Regions from separate parts of the Oxobacter pfennigii genome, predicted to be linked through region 1. Evidence: riboswitches for the same ligand, from Rfam matches in the RefSeq annotation. Region 1 holds a riboswitch; each other region holds the start of a gene.

Region 1 (4,697 bases):
ACACAAGGTCAAAATAGTAAAAGCCTTTAAATCCAAAGGAAACATTGTATCCATGACAGGAGACGGCGTTAATGACGCACCTTCCCTAAAAGCCGCTGACATCGGCGTTGCCATGGGTATAACAGGAACAGACGTTGCAAAAGGCGCATCCGACATGATACTTACTGACGATAATTTCAAGACCATAGTATCTGCCATAGAAGAAGGACGAAATATTTACAACAACATCAAAAAATCCATTATATTCCTTTTATCCTGCAACACCGGTGAAATTATCGCATTGTTCTTTGCCATACTGTTTGGATGGGCTTCCCCTTTAAAACCCATACACATTCTGTGGGTTAACCTGGTAACGGATACGCTGCCGGCATTATCTCTAGGTGTCGACCCTGGAGATCCTAACATAATGGAAGAAAAGCCCCGTAATCCAAAGCATAGCCTGTTTTCAGGCGGTGCAGGCATTAGCCTTATATTAAACGGTATACTCATAGGTATTTTAACACTGGCAGCATTCATAATAGGTGCAAGGGTATATTCAGGAGCAACATCCCTGTTCCCCATATTCCCGGATAATATATCCGAAGAAGCACTGACTCATGCCCAGACCATGGCCTTTGTGGTACTTAGCGTATCCCAGCTTGTGCATTCCCTTAACATGAGAAGCACAAGAAAGTCCATATTCCAGGTTGGCTGGTTCACAAACAAGTTCCTTCTGATATCTATCGTAATAGGCATACTCCTTCAGGATGTAGTTATAACAGTGCCCTTCTTAAGAGAGGTATTCAAGGTGTTTAACCTAACTTCCGGCGACTGGATTACCGTTGGATTATTATCCATAGTTCCCCTTGTTGTAAATGAAATAGTTAAAATTTTCCTGAGAATGAAAAAAGAAAATTAAACTAACAATAAAAAAATATCATTCAAAAAATTCAGGCTGCCGCTTTAGTGGTTGAATAACTTATTGGGCGGCAGCCTTTTTTACCATATATTAGAGCATTGTAATACGAAAACGGTGAACTTGCTTAAGTAAGTTCATCGTTTTCGTAATAATGGGTGTCTCATCCAATGCTTAACTTAATTACGTTGACTTGACAGGGAGCAGTTCATTTCACCAATTTCTTTCATGTTACTTATGCAGTATAATAGATTTTTCCTTCTGTAGCATTGATCTCCGATATAAAAGTTACTCCGGGTGTATATGCAAAATTTCCTGTAGCTGGTATTTCCGTTCCGGCAGTTATCGTAAACGGGAACACGACATCCTCAGAATTAGTCCCATCCGAAAGATGAGCGCTGTAGTAAATTACAGTTCCGTTTTGAACCGTAGTGCCTTCATAATTAAATATGAGTTCTACAACACTATAAGGTGAATTTTCAGATAATGCTGTCACGTTTGCAGCAACATTAACAATAGCCATGAATAAGCCTCCTTGCGGTTATTCTGTATAAAAAGATAACTAGCTTTCTTTTACAGTTACAGTATATGCCAGGATTTTCAAAAGTTGTACAGTCGCACATGTCAAAGCACTGCATATTATGTAAGGGGTGAGAACAGTGAGTGTAATAGATTTACGTCCTCAATCGGCATTTAATTATTCCACAGACAGCTTCTATCGGGAGAAGCCAAAGCAATCTCTGTTATTGGGCTATGAAAAAATAATCTATTTGTTTTTCAATTGGCCCCTCTGGTTATGCAAGTGCGTTTTACTAAAAGCCAAATTGATTCTTTTTAAACTTCCGTATGATACATGCAATATGGGGAAAGTTACAAGTAAGAAAAATACCAAAGCTCACTACACCCTGTATCCATTGCTCGAAGTTTTCAACGTCTGCGGTTGTATGCATACACCGCCAGCTGTAGATTTGAGTCGATGTGTAACTTTTGAAAACTCATACAGACGCAGTTATACCGAAATCGACGTCACACAAATTGTACAGGACTGGAGCAATGATACTTTGGAAAACAACGGATTTCTACTTATGGGCAAAGATAATTCACCTTATATTTTCTATGCATCAAGCCAGCATCGCATATCCGAGATGCGTCCTATGCTTAGACTGACTTGCAAATACGCTGAACGATTCTGCACATTACAAACGGTTCCTTGTGACGTGAAGATATCTAAACCCGTCCAGGTATAAATTAATTCAACCAATATCGTGGTCAGGCCAGAGAGGGAAAATGTTGTTTCTTACTCTTTTTTTGTCACAAAAAGTTAACATTGTTCCGAAATGCCACTTGTTGCCTAGGTTTAAGGTTCAGACAATAGAGATGATAAACATAACAGAATTGACATTAGGCGACAAAAGTTCTATCATAATTTTGTGCAGCATATTTTGGACAACCTTTAATGCTAAAAGTAGGACAACCTGTCAAAATATGCACCGCACAAAAAAAGCTGAATCTCCTTTTCAGGGAGTACGGAGAAACCAAAATTGGGGTTAATCCATCTTTGTATGGTAGGGACGCCTCTTTGCCCGCACCCGTCAGCTAACTTCGGAAGCTAAAAATAGGAGGATAGAATGAAACGGCTTAAATTCGCAGTGTTTGTTTCAACAATGCTTGTTATGTTTGCTTTTCTCTCTGCTACTGCCTATGCCCAAAGCACCACAGGCACGGTTAATTGCACCGGATATCTCAATTTGCGCCAGTCACCGGGCACTGATTATCCCGTCATAGGCAAGCTGTATCCCGGGACAAAACTCACTATTGAAGAAACCTCAGGCAACTGGCACAAGGTAACTTTTGACGGTATTACAGGCTGGGTTGCGGGTGAATACGTCTTACTGGATACAATCCCATCAATTGATTTAAGTTCCAGGGGCTCTGATGCAATAATTGCGCCTGAAGTACCGGCTGCAGCTGTAACACCGGCTGCCGAAACTGTAACAAAAGCACAGCAGATAATTGGAACTGCCGAAAAATACTTGGGCATAAAATATGTTTACGGCGGTTCGTCCGAGCGGGGTTTTGACTGCTCCGGTTTTACCCAGTTCGTATTTAAAAACAACGGGATAAGCTTAAACCGTACAGCCTCCACACAAGCCTATCAGGGTACAATCATTGAAAGGTCACAGCTTCAAATGGGCGATTTGGTATTTTTCGATACCAACGGAGGCCATAACAACATCACTCATGTAGGCATATACATAGGAGACAGCACATTTATTCATGCAGCCTCAGGCTATGGCGGCAAAGTACGCTACAGCAGTTTATCGGAAGATTATTATAATCGCAATTACATGACTGCGAGAAGAATCATAAACTAACATTACAAGTGCTCTGATATTTTGGAGCACTTCTTTTATATCGTAAATTTTGGCTGCGATGTACATTGCAAATAAATATTTTTTTTGCTATAATACTAAAAACATTCTTAGGGGCAGTAAAAATTATATATTTCAAGGGTTAATAAGGAATTTTTGCAAAGGTGCAATGTTTGCTTACATTGTACCTTTTTTGCATTTAATTATTTAATTTACAAGGATTATTATGAAGAAAGAGAGGATGATGAGAATGAAAAAGAATATTGAAATTGCAGTTTTATTGGATAAGAACGGAGATACATCGTCTGTAGATGATAAAGGCATTATAAAGATTTATAAAAGGGTACGGGGTAAATGGACAGTATTAAAAGAAATCCTCTTTTACCTTGACAGCTCGTCAGGGCTTAGATCCATCAGGGATCAGATTTCCGCCATAATTGACGAGCTTGGTGACTGCAGGGTATTTGTAGGTGAAAAAGTAAACGGGCTTGTTTATAACATCCTTGAAATGAAAGGATTCAATTCCTGGGAATTTGAGGGCAAACCTGCGGATTTTTTAGATTATATACAGGGGAAAGAGACCGAAGCTGAAAGTTCAGAATCCCCATGTGAAGCAAAATTCCCTCCCATACCATACCCTGTTGAGGCAAACCAGAATGGATATTATTTCATGGATCTAAAGCCGCTTCAGAATATAAAATCCAATGTTTCTTCAAAACAGGCGCTGCTGCCTTTTTTGAAAAACACACGATTTTATGAACTGGAGATTATATGCAGCCATGTACCCCAATGGTTTGAAATAGAATTTGAAAGGCTCAACCTTAAAGGCAATATAATCAGCAGAGAAAACAATGAGTATAAAATTATTGTTCGTCCCAAAACCTGCAATGCAGCAGAATAAAACATTAAGAAGGAGGCTAATATGAATAAAATAAATATCAAGTACGGCACTTTAAAGGGAATAACCCATTTAGAAACTTATGAAAACGGAGGCATCAAAGAATGTACGATAGATGAACTTAACGAGATTGAAACTCCTTTTGGAAAATTCGTTCCTCAGTATGTGGATGATGAAGCCAGAAGAAAAAATACAAGTTCTCTGTCCTTTTATAAAAACGGGAATTTAAAATCCTTATCCCTCCAGGAACAGACGGCTATAAAAACGGACTACGGCCTTATTCCGGCTGAATATGTAACCTTTTATGAAGATGAAAGTATAAAGAGAATCTTTCCGCTGAACGGAGAAATAACAGGCTATTGGACAGAAGAAAACGAATACAGCCTGGCTCAGGATTTTGAATTTGTCTTTTCCTTCGGGATCATAAAAAACAAAATCATAGGTATTTTCTTTTATCCGTCAGGAGAGATAAAAAGCCTTACGCTCTGGCCTAAAGAAACAGCGAGTATAAGTTCACCGGCAGCAATCGTAG
Region 2 (4,697 bases), on a different contig from region 1:
TTCTATCGCCGTGCCATTTCATAAGGGCCTGATTTTCCCTTATGGAAGTTTCAACATCCCTTGGGCCTCTTCCGTCTAAGACGTTATACCAGCATAATGGAACTGCAGCCCAGCTGTTATTTATAGTTTCTCTCAGCATTTCTGCGAAACGGAACACATCGCTGGTACCGCTGTAACATCTTAAAAGAGGGTAATTACCCCTTCTTGATGCTTCATACATCTTTATGAAATCTTCAGGAGATCTTACCGGTACCCCCCCGGCACCATCCAAGGCACTGCTGGCCTTCTCCATTTCAAAGAAATGTTCCTGGGCATTCTGATCGGGGGCTATGGAAATAACGTCCAGCACCTTTGCTTCCGATATGGTTTTTATGCCTTCAATGGTAGCCGAAAGTGAAGGCAGACCAAAATGATGCCGGAGCACAGGATATGGATATTTTCTATTTATTCTCTCAATTAAGCTACTTTCAAAATAAGTATCCTTACAGTCACTGGATTTACCGCTAAGATAGCATATGGTAAATTCATCATCGCTGCTCCCGTCAAAGATTTCTTTAAAGAAGCTATAGCTTTTTGCTACTTCGCATACCGGACGGGTACCGCCAAAAAGCCATTCTATGTTTAATAAACCGTTATCTTCAATTGCTCTTTGTAACTCATCCAAAAGGGGCTTTACCGCAGATGGAGTCAGCCTGTAGCTTACCCCCACTATATCGGGTTTTTGCTTCTTTATGGCTTTAATAAGGTTTTCTATGGAAACTGCAGGGCCTAAGAAGTCCGTATCATATCCTTCTTTTTCTGCAAGCTTGAGAAAATTTGCAACACCTGCTACGTGGACGCAATTTCCGATAGCAGCTGCAATTATCTTTTTCATTATGCAACAACCTCCCTGGGCCTTTCAACTATACCGAAAGTTGCAAGCTCCATAAGCTCACTTACCGTAAGTCCTTCTATTCCTAAATTTCTTACATTTCGGCCTGCCGCAAAATAGTTTTCACCGTGAGCAGTGCATGCCAGATTTATGATAGAATCAATTATTGGTGTCCTGATGCCTACAGTTGCCCCTATGGCTGAAATAGGAACCAGGCTTTCGGGTATATCTTCAAAAATATATCTGGTATCCATTGAACTAGGGGCCTTAATGCCCATATATCCTGAAGTATTCTGAATGGCTTCATGAAGGCTTTCTCCCTTTGAACCATAAGTGACTTCAAGCCATTTAAGGGCCGTAACTGTTTTGACTCCCAGCGCATGGGCTACTTTAACTCTTTCTGAATCCATCTGCTCTAAAATTTTTGAAACAGTGGGAGTGATGCCTTCTAAATAATATTCAAAATCTCCATTGGTGGATTCTATCCGTCCGCAGTTTAAAAGGGTAGGACAAGGATGAAAAATAGCACCAATGTTATTGAGGCTGGTTTCCAAAACATTATCTGCCGGAATAAACTGAGGATAAGCATCCTTTATGGTATCCACAACGTACTTTGTCATATATGAGGGTATGGAAGCCAAGGATACTTGGTTTTTAATGCTGAAAATTTTAACAACGCCTGCTGTTTCTGCACGGCAAGCATAAACAAAGGTCTGGGCTTCAGATATTATAATATTTTTATTGGGAGCTTTTTGCTTTATGATATTAAGAAACTCCAAAGCGCCGCCTGTCCTGCCGGGATTTAAGACAATGATTTGCCCGTCTTTAAGGTAAGGATGGCATAGATTTGCTATCTCTCTATGGCCTGATGCCGGGATGGTTACCATTATTACATCTGCGTTTTCTATTGCTTCTTTTATATTGTCTGTCATTGAAGAAAGCCTGCCGAAGCCTTCTTCTTTTCCGGTGAGATAAATACCTCTTTGTTCCTGTATTTTCTTTATTTTCGTAATGCTTCTATTGTATAAGCGCACATTGTGCCCGCATAAGGCCAGATGCGCGGCCATCGCCTGACCGCCGTTACCTGCTCCGATAACAGCATAATTCAAGCTCTTTTTATTGTTCTTCATAATTTTTACCTCCTCTTTCTTTGGCTTACGAGGTTAGCTGACGGATTAGGATCGAAAGAGTATGACCCCTCCAATGCATTTAAATGCATCGGATTCACCCCATATTATCGGGTCCCCCGCTTCACATACTGTGAATTCAGCGCTTGTTAATAATTTTAAATTACCAGACCTCCTTGAGATAGCAAGATACAACTTAATTATATTATTTAAGTTGTCAGTTGTCAATTTCTTAAAATAAATAAATTAAGGGTCTGTTGCATTTTAAACACTGCATTGCTATGTTCGTGTTCTGCAAGTTCTAAGGCTCCCTGCCTTGAAAATACAAGAATTTTTAAACTTCACTCCGCTCAAACAATCTAAAATTCTAAGTATTTTCTGCGAAAGTGTCACCAAGAACTTGTACAGAACTCTCACAATGCTCATTACGTTGTTTAAAATGCAACAGACCCTGTTTATATAAAAACTATATATAATTAAGTATAACATTCTATACATTCAGGAAAACTTTAACTCTTTTTAAAACTCCTTCATCTCCAACCACCACAATCACATCCCCTGCCCTAAACTCAGCATAAGGGCCGGGAGAAAGTATAATGTCCTTGTCTCTTCTGATTGCTATTATGGTAGCGCCGGTATTTTGCCAGAACTTTACGGAAGAAACGGTCTCACCGACCACCATCGAATCTTCCTTGATTTCTATTTCCAGCGGATTATAAGGGCTTATGTTTCTTAAGCGGTCGGAATAATCTATTATTTTTTCAATGGTATTGGCAAGGTTTGAATCAATCTCTTTTTTATCCTCAAATAGCTTGTCTAAATTCATTTTCAAGGATGCTATGGATTCCATATCCTTGAATTTGTCTATAAACTTACAGGCTTCCTCCTGGGAGTTAATGGTAATGCCACTTCCATGGGAAACTGAAACCACATCCATGTCCTGAAGGAGAATTACCGCCCTTCTCACAGTTTCAGGAGACACATTATATTCGCCGGCAAGAGTGGAACGACCGTGAATTTTACAGCCTGCCTGAAAGTCGCCGTTTACAACGCGGCGGGCAATATCCAGTGCTATTTGCTGATACATTGGCTTTTGTGTTATTTCTTCGCCCATTTGCGGCCTCCCCAAAATAATTTACACAATTATAATAACACCACTTGGCTTGTTAGACAATAATATAAACAGTATAAATTATTAATCTACCGATTTCAAGGATTCAACCATGGTTATTTTCTTAAGCTTGAAATACATTACCGTGTTTACCAATGCTGCAAATACTGCTGTGAGAATGGCTGAGTAAATGTAGCTTGGTATTTTTATCTCTCTTCCGAACATAAGGCTTTCTATTTCAGCTGTAAGTATTATAAACTTGTGAAGGAATATGCCAAGTACCAGGCCGGCAAAAATGCCTATGACGGTTAAAATAGCATTCTCTCTGTATACATAGGCGGACACTTCATTATCGTAAAAGCCAAGGACCTTGATGGTGGCAATTTCTCTTAAACGCTCGGTTATATTTATATTTGTAAGGTTGTATAAAACCACAAAGGCTAAAGCTCCTGCAGATGCAATCAAAACTATTATGATAAAATCCAGGCTCTCTACAATATCGCTTAAAGTTGCCATTGTATTGGAGGAAAGGGTTATGGAGCTCACCTCGGAATCCTTAATCAAATCTGTGGATAATGTATTTTCAAATTCCTTTGAGCCATCGGCAATGACGGCTTTAACCTGATTAAACTCTATCTCATCCTCGAAAAGGGAATTGTAAAGCTCCGGGGTCATGTAAATATAATGGAATACGAAGTGCTCTGTTATACCCGTTATTTTTACATACACCTTGTTATCATCTTCATCCGTTAGATATATGGTATCCCCAACAGCTACATTTAAAAGTTTAGCCAGCTTTTCGGTAATAATTACGCCCTTGTCATCAAGCTCTAGCTTTTCCCCCGTTGTTCTCACCCGGAAGGTTATGAAATCCTGAAGCTTCGTGGTATTTTTTGAAACTATTAAGGATGCAGCTTTTTCGGTTAATTCAGTTCCGGCATCCACATTTTGTTCATTCAAAAGTATATAATCTGTTATACGGTTATCCTTTGCAATATCAGTCAATATTTCCGGAGTTTCGTCGGTCTTATAGCTCTCCTTAAGGTTGACGGATAAATCGTAGTGATAAATCTCCCCATATTGTTTTTGAGATATGGACAGAATAGAATCCCTTAAGCCATATCCGGTTACCAGCAGGGCGGTACAGCCGCTTATACCTATTACCGTCATAAAAAAACGCTTTTTATACCTGAACATATTTCTGGCGGTTATTTTATGGGTAAAATTAAACCTGGACCATATAAAAGTAATTCTCTCCAGCAATATCCTTTTTCCTGCCTTGGGCGCTTTAGGCCTCATAAGAAGAGCAGGTGTCATTAAAAGCTCTTTGTTGCAGGAAAAAAAGGCTGCCAGTGTAGTCGTCAATACGGCGGCTGCCATGGATAATGCGGCATATTCCACATTGAACTCCGTAATAATGGGAGGCAATGAGTACATGGCGCCATAGGCATTGAAAATTATTGTAGGGAACAGGTTAAAGCCCACTAAAAGCCCCAATATGCTGCCGCCTATGCTGGCAACGGCGGCATATAGAAGGTATTTTGAAGCTATGGACAGTTTATTGTAGCCTAAAGCTTTAAGTGTTCCT
Region 3 (4,697 bases), 150 kb from region 1:
AGGCTTAACTTAATGGTTTTAAATTAAATAAAAGCCCAGTTTTTAAAGCAAAACTCTAAATTATCGAGAAATTTGAAATAAAAAAGATAAAGAATCGAATTCTTTATCTTTAGGTTATTTATAATTCACCTTTTAAGCCGATAGCTTCTGCGGATTTTCTCATGCCCTTTATTGTTTCTTCGATAATGTAGTCAAGGCTTAAATCCAGCATGCCTGCGCCATTTTCTATTACTTCTCTGTTGGCGCCGGCAGCAAAGCCTTTTTGGTTCCATTTCTTTTTCACAGACTTTGTTTCGGTATCCATTATGCTTTTGCTGGGTCTCATTAAGGCTGTGGCAGCGATAAGCCCTGTCAATTCATCTATAGTGTATAAAACTTTTTCCATTCTTTCAACTGGTTCAACGTCGCAGCATAGCCCGTAACCGTGACTTTCTATAGCATGTATGTATTCTTCGGGCCAATTGCTGCCAGATAATATTTCCCTTACTTTCTTACAGTGTTCCTCAGGATACATTTCATAGTCCAGATCATGCATTAAGCCTATGGTACCCCATTTTTCAGGGTCTTCATTAAAAATTTCCGCAAAATGCCTCATAACAGCTTCTACTGAAAGAGCATGTTTTATAAGGCGGTCATTTTTATTATACTCTAATAACAGGGCAAATGCCTCTTCTCTTTCCGGTATGTTTTTTTCCATAGTAAACCTTCTTTCATCAGAAACCTTAGTTTTATGCTTTTTTATTATTTTAAAGATTTATGAAATTATTGTCAATGACAAAGTAAAAAAGGACCGGATTAACCGATCCTTTTATTATATGGTCAATTCAAGTAATTCAATGGATTTACAGCCTTATCATTAATCCTTACTTCAAAATGCAAGTGATTGCCTGTAGCATCGCCGCTTCTGCCCATATCAGCTATGTGCTGCCCTTGCTCTACGCGTTCTCCCACGCCTACTAAGAGTTTGGAGCAATGCCCGTAATAGGTTTTCATACCATCTCCATGGTCTATGATAACCAGACGGCCGTATCCGCCGTCCCAGGCACTGAATATGACTTGGCCGCTATTATAGGCAAATATGTCTGTTCCGGATGGTGCTGCTATATCAACACCTTTGTGAAACTCGCTGCCTCTGTACCCAAACCTCGAGTATATTACTCCTGCAGCCGGCCATCCACCGGCTATGTTTGGGGTTCTGGCAGCCTGAGCACCGCTTCTTGATGCCAAAGTAACCGCTGAAGCTTTGGATTTATTTACTGCTGCTTTTACTTTTTTGGTTTCGGGCTTTTTAGCCGATATTTTTTCGATGTCTTTAACAGTCTCATTTAAAAGCTGTTCTTCCTTGACGGGAAGCTTAATTTCCTGGCCGATTTTGAGACTATTGGGCTTTTTTATGTCATTTAATTTGATTAATTCATCTAGATCTACATCATATGTAGATGCTAAACCCCATAGTGTATCACCGCTTTTAATTTTTATGACTTTCTCTTTTGGTGAAGGAACTTTTGCATTGGCTCCGTCTTTTTTGTAATAGGCTAAATTTATGACCTGCGGCTCATCAAAAAGTTCTTCGTAACTGTTGTCATCAGAAGTCAATGAGGCACCTGATGCATTAAGGCCAGTATCATTTTTCAATGTTCTATCGATATAAACTGCATTTGATGATTTGTATGTCCCGCTGTTAAATGATTTTTGATCCACCCCGGATCCCGGGACTGTAATTGCGATGGAAACTCCGGAAATAAAAACAGTGAAAAGAATCAGCCAGGCAGCCAGGTACTTTAGTCTGTTGGTAAAAAGACCCTTTAGCCTGTTCATATGGATTTTCCCCCTCTATGTGCTTACGAGGTTAGTTGACGGGTTAGGCCATAGAGTAGCCCTCTTTTTAATAGATTCACCCCAATAGATATATCCCCCGTTCCGGATAAACCGGATTCAGCTTACATGTATACTATTATATGCAATAAGGTAAAAATTGTAAAGGCCCATTATTCAGTAAATAGCAGCATTCTGGCATGATATGGCAATTTACAAATGTAATATATATCATTTATTTACAAATGCTAATATTGAATGATATTTAAGGCTATAAAAAGGTTAAATATACTAAAGATATTGAAATATTTATTGTATTTCTGCTATAATACATTGGGAATCTAAAACATAATACGGAGGAAAAACATGGAACGTACTTTTGCTATGATCAAGCCTGACGGAGTATCCCGCGGACTTACAGGAGAAATTATTAAAAGATATGAACAGAAAGGTTTAAAAATTGCCGCCTTGAAAATGATGAATGCAGACAAGGCTACAGTGGAGGAACACTATATAGAACATAAGGAAAAAAGCTTTTATGGCGAGCTTTTAGACTATATATTAAGCGGACCTGTAGTTGCCATGGTTATTGAAGGGCATTCAGCCATAACCTTGGTACGCAAATTAAACGGCGCTACGAAGGTTGAAGACGCCCAGCCCGGCACAATAAGGGGAGATTTCGCAGCTTCCACAACAAATAATATAGTACATTCCTCAGATAGCATCGAATCCGCTGAAAGAGAAATAAAATTGTGGTTTAAATAAAAAATGCAGGTAAACAGCCGTGTTCAAGCCAGTATATGCTGATTTGTACACGGCTTTTATATAATGAATTTCTTTGAAATTCATTGCGACATGAAATTTCCCATGGAAATTTCATGATATAATATTTTTTTAGTTTTATCAGACTTTTAAAAAATCCACGCGTATTATATAGTGAAAATAAATTTACTAACATGCTAGAAAAGGGGAATATAAAGTGGGAAAGCAGTTATTCAGATCCAGAAATAACAAAATGATAGCAGGGGTGTGCGGAGGCATAGCTGAATACTTTGCGATAGACCCGACAATTGTGCGGCTTGTATGGGTGCTTATCACATTGACCTACGGTATTGGGCTTATAGCTTACATCATAGCTGCCATTGTAATACCCGATAATATGTATCAAAGTTATGAAAATTATGAGCAAAAATCTAATGAGGAATATGCAAAACCAGCGGTAAGCAGCGATAAAACAAACTTAATCATTGGATGCATATTGGTACTTATCGGTGCTTTTGCAGTTTTAAAGCGTTTCTTTTACTGGTTTGATTTCAGCTTGTTATGGCCGGTGCTCTTGATAGCTGTCGGAGCTATAATATTATACAACGGTTGGAGGAAGCCCAGATGAAGAAGGAAAGTATCGGAGCCGGAATTTTTTTAGTATCTTTAGGACTTTTATTTCTTCTGATAAATTTTGGTGTGCTGGATTGGTCGATTTTTGAAGCTTTTTTCGACCTGTGGCCGGGAATATTAATAGTTATTGGCTTAAACATCATATTTAACAATAACAGGATAATAAAGATAATTACCTGGCTTATTTTTCTTGCCGCCGTCATAGCTTACGGATATTATGACAACAACATTTTAAGCCAGCCGGGAATAAATTGGAAGGATATCGTTATATTTAAGGATATAATATTTACGAAGAAAATGGTGTAAAGTAAATGATTGCAAAGAAGCGACAAGCTCTTTGCAATCATTTGCATGTTTGAAAAACCATGGCTTGTTACAGGTTAAAATTTTTTAACCTGTTTTTTGTTTGTTTATTGCACCTTTTTGGTTTTGAAATTCATAAAATACTCATATAAATATCTACTAAGATAGTATTAAGCTTGAGAAAATCCCATTAAAAAGGAGGGATTTATGTGGAATTCAAAGAGCTGATTGAGAAGGATAGGGAAGCTAGAAAATCTCAAGAATTTGAGGGTACATTCCTCGATTATCTTGATATTGTGAGTAAAGACCCTGACTTAGTGAAGTTTTCCCATAAGAGGCTTCACGACATCATTATCGAAAAAGGGTTTGAAGTACTGAAGCCGGAGGATGATCCCAAAATTAAAAAGATACATGGAAATGAAGTAATTAGAAAATACAATTTTTTCCGAGATAATTTCTTCGGCATAGATAAGACCCTTATGAAAATAGTGAGCTATTTCCATGCTTCATCCATGAGAGGTGAAGAGTCAAGGCAGGTATTGTATCTGGTAGGTCCCGTAGGATCGGGAAAATCCTCAATAGTGGAAACGCTAAAGAGCGCATTGGAACAAAGCCCGGCGGTGTATGTCCTTAAGGGCTGCCCTATGAGAGAAGAGCCGCTTCATTTAATTCCCAAGCACTTGAGAAAAGATATGGAAAAAATGCTGGATGTTCAGATAGAAGGAGATTTATGCCCTATATGCAGATATAGGCTGAAGGAAGAATATAATGGGGAATATGAGAAATTCCCTGTTGTAACCAGCAATTTTTCAATAAGGTCAAGGAAGGGAATAGGAGTAGTTCCGCCAGTGGATCCCAATAACCAGGATACATCTGTACTTACAGGTAGTGTGGATATATCAAAATTGGATTTATACCCTGAAGATGATCCAAGGGTGCTATCACTAAACGGTGCTTTCAATGTGGGCAACAGAGGAATGGTAGAATTCATTGAGGTATTTAAAAACGACGTGGAATATTTGCATACCATTATAACTGCTACTCAGGAAAAAGCCATACCATCACCGGGAAAGGGCTCCATGATCTATTTTGACGGTATAATTATAGCCCATTCCAATGAAGCTGAATGGAATAAATTCAAATCTGACCATACAAATGAAGCAATACTTGACAGAATAGTAAAG
Region 4 (4,697 bases), 160 kb from region 1:
CCAAATTCATCGATTACTGCATCGAGAAGGGAAGCCGGGGAATTGTAATTGAAGCATTAGGCAGAGGGAACTTGCCGCCACAAATGGCCAAGGGTGTAAAGGGCGCTATAGATAAAGGAATAGCCGTTGTGATGGTATCCCGCTGCTTTGAAGGAAGGGTTTTAGCAACCTATGGCTATGAGGGAGGCGGAAAGGAATTAAAGGATATGGGAGTTATTTTCGGTGAATATCTACCCGGCCAAAAAGCCCGCATAAAGCTTATGATTGCTCTAAGCTATACCGATAATATAGAAGACATAAGAAAGATATTTGAAAAGTAATTGGAGGTTTAATATGAACAGTATAATTAAAAAAATGGAAGGTAAAAAAACAGTCATAGGTCCTTTTGCTGCTGTTTGCGCCACTGAAACAATTGAAATGCTGGGTTTGGCGGGTTTTGATTTTTGCATAGTAGACGGAGAACATGGGCCGGGAACGTTTTTAACCCTTCAGAATGCTTGTATTGCAGGGGATAATAAGGATCTTGACATATCAATAGTTTATAGGGTGCCTGAAAACACTAACGCAGCTATTGGACATGCATTAGACATTGGGGCGGCCGGGGTGGTAGTTCCCCATGTAGATGATGTGGAGTCGGCAAAAAGGGCGGTTAAGGCAGCAAAATTTTATCCACTAGGGGATAGGGGAATGCATGGGGTGGTAAGAGCCGCAAGATACGGAAACATAAATATGGATGAATACATAAAAAAGTCAAATGAAGATACCATGCTCATGATCCAAATAGAAGGAATGGAAGGCTATAATAATCTGGATGATATCTTAGAAGTTAAAGGTATTGATGGTATATTCATAGGACCATATGATCTTTCCCAATCCATGGGAGTACCTGGGCAGGTAAACCATCCGGAAGTCATTGAGAGGATAGAAGAGATTATTGAAAGGATAAAAGCTAAAAAAGAAGATATGTTCATCGGAATTTTCACAACGGATGTTGAATCATCAAAAAAATGGGCGGACATGGGAGTTCAGTTTATTGCATATCAGATTGATACAATGATATTTTCGGCTGCTGCCAAAGCTGCAGTAAATAGTCTGAGAGACAAAATAAAGTAATGTCACCCCCATAAATTACCGCAGTCTTAGTCCTTGAAAGAGGGTAAGGGCGGTGTTATAATATGAGTGAACAAACAAAGAGCATAAAGTCTTCCTGAGGTGCTCGAGTAACCTTGTATGTTCAACCGACAGAATGAATACGGGAGTTCGGAGTTTTGTATATTATGTCACGCCTGCTTGTACAGGAAGACAGAGGATATGAACAGGACACCCACCTGCTGTAAGGCGGGTATGAACATGCAGGAAATCGGCATCATGGGACTAAAAGGTATATAGAACCTTACCTTATGGGTAAGGTTTTTTTTATTTTCTGAGAAATCCTTAATATATAAAAAATTATGAATAGAAACATTAAGCATCAAATATATTTAGAATGAAATGGCAAACTTAAGTTATGTAGAATGGATGTTGCCAATACATATATTTGGAGGGAGGATTTTATGAAGCTTGATCTGTTTGATTGGCTGGCACTTATTTTAGTAGTTATAGGAGCTATTAACTGGGGACTTTTAGGATTGCTTAATGTGGATTTGGTTGCGCTTATCTTCGGAGGGCAGATGGAATTTGTGAGCAAGGTAATATACAGCATTATTGGACTTGCCGGGGCTTATATGATTTATATGCTTACCAAGCTAAAGAGAGCGTAAAAAATCCCATCTTAAAACTCCGGTTTTGAGATGGGATTTTTTAACGGTATCTATCTGACAGGCTTGCGCTCTTTAAACAGCAATGAAATGGAATAAACTCCGGCGGCTCCTATAAGAGTATATAGAGCTCTGCTTATAATTGAGCCCTGGTCTCCGAAAAGGGCGGACGCAAGGTCAAACTGAAATAAACCAATTAAGCCGTAGTTCACCGCCCCAATTATCATTAATATTAACGCCAATCTATCCATTTGCTCACTCCTTAGTGCTTATTTGTTTACTCATTGCAATGTCTACATTATATTTTGCATTAGTTTTTAATTATATGCATTTCTGTTTTAGGCTATAAGCTGCAATAGAATGATTGGAAAATTATTGTTAGCTATATTTGGTATGACACAATATTTAAGAGGATAATTGGACATGCGTGTGTTATGAGCCTGTCTTTTAAAAACATCAAAGGTCATGAAAGATATAACCACAAAAACGGCTTTGCCCCAAATCCCTTTTTTTTATATAATGTCCATAGCCTTAAAATAAGTTAGGGCCAGCTTGCTAATACATTTACGCTGAATCCCGCATTGCGGGTACGGAGGAACCAGTTTTGGGGTTAATCGGCATTAATATTTAAGCTTGTATTAATGCAGTAGGGAACCTTTCATCCCGAACCCGTCAGCTAACTTCGGAAGCAAATAGAAAGGGGAAACACAAATGAACATAATAAAAAAGGCGTCAATGTCCATGATGATTGCATTGGCATTGACGGCACCTGTGCTGTTTAATGGGCATGCATTTGCTGCATCAACTTTGGCAGTTAAAAGCACAGGGGCGGAAGTCTTAAAGCTTCAGGAGAATCTTAAGGCATTGGGGTACTTTAACGGAAGCAATCCTACAGGAAATTACGGAACCCTGACAAGATTTTCAGTAATGAAATTTCAGGCAGCCAACGGTTTAAGCACTGACGGTATTGCAGGGCCGGCAACATTATCCAAAGTTGATACACTAATTGGCGGAAAGTCACAAGACCTGTATACCGTAAATGAAGGGGATACTCTGTGGATTATATCCCAAAAATATGGGACAACCTCTGACAGGCTCAAAATTATAAATTCTTTAGCTGGTGATACAATTTATCCTGGTCAGAAATTAAGTACTTTAGATGAGGCAAAGACAGTATCTGAGGCAGCTTCAGTAACTGCAGAAGTCTCAGAGGAAAATATTTACTGGCTGGCAAGAATAATAGAGTCCGAAGCTTCAGGAGAACCATATTTAGGAAAGGTAGCCGTAGGAAATGTTATTTTAAACAGAATGGAATCAAAGGACTTCCCTGATACAATAAAAGAAGTTATCTTTGATGACTACAAGGGTATACCTCAGTTCAGCCCTGTAGCAGACGGAACCATATACAATACTCCAGGTACCGACAGTATCAAGGCCGCAAAAGAAGCATTAAGCGGTTCAAGACCAGTAGGAAATGCCACGTATTTCTTTAATCCTGACAAGTCGGCGGGAGAGTGGATAGTAAAGAATAAAACATATCTTACAAGAATCGGAGAACATGTGTTTTATCAATAATAAATAAAGCTCCCTTATTAAGGGAGCTTTATTTATTATTGATATTATCTTTATAAAGGCTTTTGACATGTGTAAAATATAATTATCTTGGAATTATACATCGGGGGTATTGTTGATGAAGGTTCTTTTTATAATAAATCCCGCTGCCGGAAAAGGCAGGGCGTTAAAGGAAGCTCCTGTTATTAAAGCAGTGATGGAAAAGTGGGAAAAAATAGAATATGATATAGCATATACCGAAAGAATAGGACATGCTGTTGATATTGCAAAAGCCGGTTGTAAAAATGGATATAAAATAATTTTCGCCGTAGGAGGGGACGGGACGGTAAATGAGGTGGTAAACGGTACTGCAAATACAAATACTGCCCTTGCCATACTGCCCTACGGTTCCGGAAATGACTTTTTTCGCAGCCTTGGAATAAAGGGAGATACGGAAAAAATAATAAACGACACCTTAAATGGACAAATAAAAAATATGGATATAGGTATTGTGAATGGCAGGTATTTTATCAATATTTCAAGCGTAGGATTTGATGCAGAGGTGGTATTGGCCACAAACAAAGCAAAAAAATTCCTTTCAGGAAGCATAGCTTATATTGCAGCACTCATAACAACTATATTTAAAAGAAAATCCGAAAATATAAAGATGCTTATTGACGAAGGGGAAGTTGAAAAAAAGGTTCTACTGGCTGCCGTAGCAAACGGAAGGTTTTATGGCGGAGGGATGGAGGCAGCGCCATATGCAGTCTTAGATGATGGACTATTTGATATTTGTTTTATAGAAAATATGCCTAAATTTAAAATGCTGGTATTATTTCCTCAGTTTATGAAAGGAAAACATGAAAAATTTAAGGAAGTTAAATTTTACAGGTCAAAAAAGGTATATATAGAATGTGACAGACCGCTGCCGTTAAATATCGACGGAGAAGTATACAAAGAGAAAAGCATCCGCTTTGAGATAATAAATAAAGGTTTTCTTTTGGCTGCGCCGTTACAGGAAGCCATGTCTTCTGTTATGGATTAAAATAATTTTCCGGTTAATCTGGTCCTTTTAAAATATACATAAAAAATACGCCAAAGATCTAGTCCCCGGCGTAATAAATTTAATTACTGCTTTCATCTGAGGTTTTGCATTCGGGACAAATTCCATAAAAGTAAACTTTACTTGACAATACTGTGTATTCTGTGTGTTTCTTTACAGCTTCATTAATATGGGACAAATCAGCATCTTCAATATCATCGACTTTTCCGCATTTATTGCAAACAATATGGGAATGGGGTTGAGTATTGGAATCATATCTGAAATTTCCCTCACCTACGTTAAGCTCCATTACAAGTCCGATTTCCTCGAGAGTTTTCAGTGTTTTA

Evidence for each region. A riboswitch is a leader RNA that binds a small molecule or an ion and turns the genes downstream of it on or off. The one in region 1 is predicted to bind cyclic di-AMP.
Region 2: linked by a shared signal. The riboswitch ahead of OXPF_RS00970 (NAD/NADP-dependent octopine/nopaline dehydrogenase family protein) and the one ahead of OXPF_RS20860 (C40 family peptidase) in region 1 are both predicted to bind cyclic di-AMP.
Region 3: linked by a shared signal. The riboswitch ahead of OXPF_RS20210 (peptidoglycan DD-metalloendopeptidase family protein) and the one ahead of OXPF_RS20860 (C40 family peptidase) in region 1 are both predicted to bind cyclic di-AMP.
Region 4: linked by a shared signal. The riboswitch ahead of OXPF_RS20130 (cell wall hydrolase) and the one ahead of OXPF_RS20860 (C40 family peptidase) in region 1 are both predicted to bind cyclic di-AMP.

The regions. Positions count from the first base shown of each region.
Region 1 is NZ_LKET01000068.1:299,165-303,861, forward strand. Features, by position in the region: gene OXPF_RS20840 (cation-translocating P-type ATPase) at 1-898, shown strand, start outside; gene OXPF_RS20845 (hypothetical protein) at 1,131-1,418, opposite strand; gene OXPF_RS20850 (DNRLRE domain-containing protein) at 1,546-2,142, shown strand; cyclic di-AMP (ydaO/yuaA leader) riboswitch at 2,388-2,522, shown strand; gene OXPF_RS20860 (C40 family peptidase) at 2,524-3,270, shown strand; gene anfO (Fe-only nitrogenase accessory protein AnfO) at 3,518-4,168, shown strand; gene OXPF_RS20870 (hypothetical protein) at 4,190-4,697, shown strand, end outside.
Region 2 is NZ_LKET01000014.1:11,000-15,696, reverse strand. Features, by position in the region: gene OXPF_RS00975 (cobalamin B12-binding domain-containing protein) at 1-874, opposite strand, end outside; gene OXPF_RS00970 (NAD/NADP-dependent octopine/nopaline dehydrogenase family protein) at 874-2,001, opposite strand; cyclic di-AMP (ydaO/yuaA leader) riboswitch at 2,009-2,153, opposite strand; gene OXPF_RS00965 (GntR family transcriptional regulator) at 2,489-3,112, opposite strand; gene OXPF_RS00960 (ABC transporter permease) at 3,194-4,697, opposite strand, start outside.
Region 3 is NZ_LKET01000068.1:148,144-152,840, reverse strand. Features, by position in the region: gene OXPF_RS20215 (HD domain-containing protein) at 119-697, opposite strand; gene OXPF_RS20210 (peptidoglycan DD-metalloendopeptidase family protein) at 820-1,818, opposite strand; cyclic di-AMP (ydaO/yuaA leader) riboswitch at 1,824-1,951, opposite strand; gene ndk (nucleoside-diphosphate kinase) at 2,182-2,580, shown strand; gene OXPF_RS20200 (PspC domain-containing protein) at 2,795-3,205, shown strand; gene OXPF_RS20195 (LiaI-LiaF-like domain-containing protein) at 3,202-3,516, shown strand; gene OXPF_RS20190 (PrkA family serine protein kinase) at 3,723-4,697, shown strand, end outside.
Region 4 is NZ_LKET01000068.1:136,231-140,927, reverse strand. Features, by position in the region: gene OXPF_RS20150 (asparaginase) at 1-320, shown strand, start outside; gene OXPF_RS20145 (HpcH/HpaI aldolase family protein) at 334-1,113, shown strand; RNA gene ssrS (6S RNA) at 1,202-1,379, shown strand; gene OXPF_RS20140 (DUF378 domain-containing protein) at 1,554-1,760, shown strand; gene OXPF_RS20135 (DUF378 domain-containing protein) at 1,811-2,008, opposite strand; cyclic di-AMP (ydaO/yuaA leader) riboswitch at 2,315-2,464, shown strand; gene OXPF_RS20130 (cell wall hydrolase) at 2,469-3,332, shown strand; gene OXPF_RS20125 (diacylglycerol/lipid kinase family protein) at 3,448-4,353, shown strand; gene perR (transcriptional regulator PerR) at 4,433-4,697, opposite strand, start outside.